Linked DNA regions of Collimonas fungivorans. The protein of the gene in region 2 interacts with the protein of the main gene of each other region in a pairwise test. Links are inferred from orthologs where the notes say so. Each region holds a gene or a part of one and is shown on either strand. Other genes may lie near its edges.

Region 1 (2,940 bases), 3.1 Mb from region 2 along the record:
CATCCAATGCAGCACCCCATACTACGAGTAAATCGAAAACCGCATGACAGACTCTACACCCCAGGCATCGACTGATGCTGCAACCGATTTCCGTTGCGGCTACATAGCTATTGTCGGTCGCCCCAACGTAGGCAAGTCGACCTTGATGAACGAGCTGATCGGCGCCAAGGTCAGCATTACGTCGCGTAAGGCGCAGACTACGCGCCACCGGATTACCGGTATCCAGACCGTGGCCGACACGCAGTTCGTGTATGTCGATACGCCAGGCTTCCAGACGCGCCATTCGAATGCGTTGAACAAGACGCTGAACCGCACCGTAACCACGACGCTGACGGCAGCCGACGTCATCCTGTACATCATCGAAGCCGGCACGTTCGGCCCGGCGGACCAGCAGGTGATGGCTTTGCTGCCGGCCAACGTGCCTTGCATCCTGGTCATCAACAAGTCGGACCGGGTCAAGGACAAGGCCGTGCTGCTGCCGTTCGCACAGAAAATCGCCGCCATGCGCGATTTCGCCGCGGTGGTGCCGGTATCGGCCAAGCTGCGCTTCCAGCTGGATAACCTGCAAGGCGAAATCCGCAAGCACCTGCCAGCCAATCCGCCGATGTTCGGCGAAGACGACATCACCGACCGCAGCGAGAAATTCCTGGCCGCCGAGATCGTGCGTGAGAAAGTATTCCGTTTTGTCGGCGATGAACTGCCTTATACCAGCACCGTCCTGATCGAGAAGTTCGAGCTGGAAGGTAACCTGCGCCGCGTGTTTGCAGCGATCCTGGTCGAGCGCGACACCCACAAATCGATGGTGATCGGGCAGAAGGGCGCCCGCCTCAAGGATATTTCCACCCAGGCCCGGCTCGACATGGAGCGCCTGTTCGGCGGCCCGGTCTACCTGGAAATCTGGGTCAAGGTGAAATCCGGCTGGGCCGACAATGAAGCCGGATTGCGCGCCTACGGCTACGAATAAGCCCGCAGCCTGCAGCTCGCAGCTTGCCGCCCACATCCACACACCACTGAGCATGAGCGCCATCATCGCTGACGATCCCGCCGCAGAAACAGATGCAGCCATGCCGTCCAGCGCGGCGGAGGAGCAGCTGATTGCCGTCATCGGCGACGCTGTAGCTTCCGGTCCGCCAAAACGCCGGGCCCGGCCGCTCGATACCCGCGTCACCGGCCAGCCCGGTTTTGTGCTGCATAGCTACCCGCACCGCGAAACCAGCCTGATCATCGATGTCTTCAGCCGCGATTACGGCCGTATCGCGCTGGTCGCCAAGGGCGCCAAGCGCCCCTTGTCGAAATTGCGCGGCGTCTTGCAAACCTTTCAGCCGCTCTCGCTCAGCTGGAGCGGCAAATCCGAAATCCGCACCCTGATCGCCGCCGAATGGGTAGGCGGCTTGCTGCCGCTGGAAAAGTCGGCTTTGCTGTGTGGTTTCTACCTGAATGAACTGCTGGTCAAGCTGGTGGCGCGCGACGATCCGCACGCTGTACTGTTCGATCACTACGTCACCACGCTGAACCAGCTGGCGCACCAGGAACCGGCACCTATCGTCCTGCGTCAGTTTGAACGGGCGCTGCTCAAGCAGACCGGGGTCGCCGGCGATTTCACCCGCTGCACCAGCAGCCGCCAACCGGTCGATCCGGTCGAAAATTATGTGGTCGATCCCGAACGCGGTCCGCGCATTGCGCGCGCGGCCGACTCTTGGCCGCGCGTCAGCGGCAAGACCTTGCTCGATATGGAAAGGGAAGACTACAGCGATGTCGTCACCCAGGCCCAGAGCAAGGTCCTGATGCGCTTCCTGCTGGCCCATCACCTGGGCGGCGCGCCATTGAACACGCGGCAGATCCTGATCGACCTGATGCAGCTGTAAAACAGTACAGATGACTGCCGCCGATAAATCCAATCCCATTACCTGAGCATACGATGAGCTATCTCAATCCTACCTCCGCCGTGATCGACCTTGGCGTCAACATTGACCACGTCGCCACCTTGCGCAATGCGCGCGGCACCACTTACCCCGATCCGCTGCAAGCGGCATTGCAGGCGGAAGAGGCGGGCGCCGACGTGATCACCTTGCATTTGCGCGAGGACCGGCGCCACATCAAGGATGCCGACGTCGAAATCATCCGGCCGCAACTGCGCACGCGGATGAACCTGGAAGCGGCGGTGACACAGGAAATGATCGATTTTTCCTGCAAGATCAAGCCGGAGGATTCTTGCCTGGTGCCGGAGCGCCGGCATGAACTGACCACCGAAGGCGGCCTCGATGTCGTCAAGTATTTTAGCCAGGTGCAGGCAGCAGTGCGGCAACTGCAGGCGGAAGGCATACGCGTCAGTCTGTTCATCGATCCGGAAGCCGACCAGATCCAGGCCGCGGCGGAAATCGGCGCGCCGGTAATTGAATTGCATACCGGACGTTACGCCGAAGCGCATGACGAGGCCGCACAGCGCAGCGAGCTGGAGCGGGTGCAGATCGCGGTGCAGGAAGGCGTCAAGCGCGGCCTCAAGGTCAATGCCGGCCATGGCCTGCATTACACCAATACCCAGGCCATTGCCGCCATTCCCGATATCGCCGAGCTGAATATCGGCCACGCCATCGTGGCGCATGCCGTGTTCGTCGGCTGGAAAAACGCCGTCAGCGAAATGAAAGCCCTGATGGTGAAAGCACGCCTGGGGAAATAGAAAGGCTTGTGATGATTTATGGCATCGGCACCGACATCATTCAGATTCCGCGCATAGCCGCGGCGCTGCAGCGCAATGGCGATCGTTTCGCCGAAAAAATCCTGGGTCCCCAGGAAATGGAAAAATACCTGCAGCGCAAAGCCAAGGTAGAGGCGCGCGGCATCCGTTTCCTGGCGACCCGTTTTGCCGCCAAGGAAGCGTTTTCCAAGGCGCTCGGGCTGGGCATGAAGATGCCGATGACCTGGCGCGCCATGCAAACCTTG
Region 2 (3,060 bases):
TGGCGTCGATATTTGCATTGCGCATGCTCGGCCTGTTCCTGATCCTGCCGGTGTTTGCGGTGCACGCCAAAACCTTGCCCGGCGGCGACAGCGCGGCCCTGGTCGGCCTCGCCATGGGCATCTACGGCCTGGCGCAATCGTTCGGGCAAATCCCGTTCGGCGTCGCCTCCGACAAATACGGCCGCAAGAAAATCATCGTCATCGGCCTGATCCTGTTTGCGCTGGGCTCCTTCATCGCCGCCGCTGCCGGCAATATCTACTGGGTCATCATCGGCCGCGCGATCCAGGGCGCCGGCGCGATTTCGGCGGCGGTGACCGCCTTCATCGCCGACTCCACCCGGGAAGAACACCGCACCAAGGCCATGGCCATGGTCGGCGGTTCCATCGGCCTCACCTTTGCCTTGTCGCTGATCGTTTCGCCGCTGCTGTACCAGTGGGTAGGCATGGGCGGCATCTTCGCCATGACCGGCTTCCTGTCGCTGGCCGCGATCGTGGTGGTGGTATGGCTGGTGCCGTCGGCGCCGCTGGTCAAGGCCAGGCGCGTGGCGTGGTCGGAGATCCTGCGCAACGGCGAGCTGATGCGGCTCAACTATGGGGTGTTTGCCTTGCACATGACGCAGATGGCGATGTTCGTGGTGATGCCGGCGGCGCTGGTCAAATACGCCGGCCTGCCGCTGGAGTCGCACTGGAAAATCTACTTGCCGGTGGTGCTGGCGTCTTTTGTGCTGATGCTGCCGCCGGTATTTGTCGGCGAGAAGCAGGGCAAGATGAAGCAAGTGATGCTGGCGGCCGTGGCCTTGTTGTTTGTCGTGCAACTCGGTCTGTTGGTGACATTCTCTATGGCAACTATCCACTGGCAATGGCTGGTCGTGCTGCTGCTGGGTTTTTTCATTGCCTTCAACGTGCTGGAAGCGAGCCAGCCGTCGCTAGTGTCGCGCATCGCGCCGCCGGCCGCCAAGGGCGCCGCGCTGGGCGTCTACAACACCATGCAAGCCCTGGGTTTGTTCTGCGGCGGCGCCCTAGGCGGATTGCTTAAACAGCATGCCGGAGCCCCCTCTGTATTCATTTTAGGAGGGGCGGCGACCCTGTGCTGGCTTATAATCGCATCCAGCATGAAAAATTTGCCGCGCCGTGGCCGGACGGCCACCACCGCGGCAGCATGATTTCCAAGGCATTTTTTCAAGATATTCGTATTTAGGAGAGCATCACATGGCATCGGTCAATAAAGTCATCATCGTCGGCAATCTCGGCCGCGACCCGGAAACACGCTACATGCCGAACGGCGAAGCCGTCACCAACATTGCCGTGGCCACCACGGAAAGCTGGAAAGACAAGAACAGCGGCGAGAAAAAAGAATTAACCGAGTGGCACCGCATTACCTTCTATCGCAAGCTGGCGGAGATCGCCGGCCAGTACCTGAAAAAGGGTTCGCAGATCTACATCGAAGGCCGCCTGCAGACGCGCAAGTGGCAAGACAAGGATGGCGCCGAGCGTTACACCACCGAAATCATCGCCGACACCATGCAGATGCTCGGCAGCCGCCAGGGCGCCGGCGGCAGCGCGCCTATGGACGATGGCGGCGGCTACAACAGCGCACCGCCGGCACGCCAGCAAAACGCCAGCGCCCCGGCAGCTCCGGCCCGCCAGGCGCCCGCTTCGCGTCCGGCGCCGAATTTCTCGGATATGGATGACGATATTCCGTTCTGACACCCAGTAGACTTACATTCTGTAAAAAGGCTCTATAAGTCATTGACTTATAGAGCCTTTTTTCTTGTTTGCAATTTTCTGATGAGTAACGGGGTAATTCGTTATGACCTAACTGGTAAAGTTAAACACCATATCGCGCCCACAACGATGAAGTGGGATTGCTTCTATTCTTGCAAAGCGAATTGACCGCATGAAGCTGTTGGGGCGGTGCCTGTTCGTTTGCGCACCGAATTGCCCCACTCAGTTTGACCCCCCCCTCCATTGTCTGGCGAATGCCGCCACCCTGTCGTAAGACCCCTTGAAGCCCAATTCCAACAGGTCCTCGTGAAGCTGTTTCAAGCTGCGTCGTTGCTTGCGGGATTTGGCCGCCTCGAACTTGAGCCAGCCTGAAAGCTGGAAGGCGTATGGGGCGATGGCACTGGCCGATTGGCGCTCTGCATAGGCAGGCTCAGTCGTTTCCGAGCGCAGGTAGCGTCGGACCGTGTTGCGCGAGATGCCCAACCGCTTGGCAATCTCCCTCAGTGGGACCTGGCCCCGAAGGTGCCAGCGTCTGATTATTCCTAGTAATGCCACGTCGATCACTCCGATCCCCTACTCGTTCTGGCAAGTAGGATTGTGTGCTAAACGCGGGTCAATTTTCGAAGCAAATTATGCGGCCAAGTGGGTCAGTTTTCGGCGCAAATCAACACTGAAATTAATGGTTGCCAGCAGAAGTTATGGTCTTGAATACGTTTTACAGTCAAAAATTTCGCATGAGGGCGAGGTGGATTTTTTGACCATGAGATGATGGTGATTAGATAACCCAATTCGGTAAAATATGGAAAACTTTCGCATTACGGGCCAATATCATCCATCGATCGAGCCAACCTCGTCACAGAGGAATTCCAAGAATATTGAAGCATTAGATAAAAAGGGTCCGTCGACTTATCAACAATCGAAATCAATATTGGATAGCCTGCCAAAGCGGACATCTACCAATCGCCCGGATTCTATTTCGTCCTTTAGGAAAATAGCAGTTTTAAATGGCATATGTTCGTCGCAGCCACGAGTTAACGAGCACTCATATTTGGAAGGCTCGTCAAGCTGGGCTGTACATAGAACCGCGCCGTTTGTTCAAGGTGATATATTGGAACATGAGGCGCCCGGACATGCAGGGGCATGTGTCATATACAGCTTTCTTTGGATGAATAAAATTGCCAAGCAGTCTGGCAATGCCTCTTCCAGAATGAATTCTCTAAGTCAATCAACTACTGAAGTACTTCAGTTGCACCAGGAATACGCAAACAGGGTTTTCCAATGCAACAATGATCCTGATAATCAAGAGGATCCACTTATTCAGACGGCACGAGCTTT

What was found. Proteins that work in one complex are often made in the same cells at the same time.
Region 1: the proteins of ssb (region 2) and recO interact in binary tests that used the Escherichia coli proteins (3 or more experiments, as listed by UniProt). The link is inferred for Collimonas fungivorans from one-to-one orthologs.

What each region holds. Positions count from the first base shown.
Region 1 is NZ_CP013232.1:3,850,419-3,853,358, reverse strand. Bases 103-2,940 are described here. They hold recO (DNA repair protein RecO), read left to right. Parts: upstream 103-1,016; coding sequence 1,017-1,865; downstream 1,866-2,940. Other genes in these bases: acpS (holo-ACP synthase), read left to right, coding at 2,689-2,940; pdxJ (pyridoxine 5'-phosphate synthase), read left to right, coding at 1,919-2,677; era (GTPase Era), read left to right, coding at 103-964. In the rest of the region: rnc (ribonuclease III), read left to right, coding at 1-47; more of era, read left to right, coding at 44-102. UniProt on the Escherichia coli protein: Involved in DNA repair and RecF pathway recombination.
Region 2 is NZ_CP013232.1:777,417-780,476, forward strand. What follows is about bases 1-2,958. They hold ssb (single-stranded DNA-binding protein), read left to right. Parts: upstream 1-1,209; coding sequence 1,210-1,707; downstream 1,708-2,958. Other genes in these bases: CFter6_RS03280 (MFS transporter), read left to right, coding at 1-1,163; CFter6_RS26675 (YopT-type cysteine protease domain-containing protein), read left to right, coding at 2,525-2,958. Also shown: more of CFter6_RS26675, read left to right, coding at 2,959-3,060. UniProt on the Escherichia coli protein: Plays an important role in DNA replication, recombination and repair. Binds to ssDNA and to an array of partner proteins to recruit them to their sites of action during DNA metabolism. Acts as a sliding platform that migrates on DNA via reptation.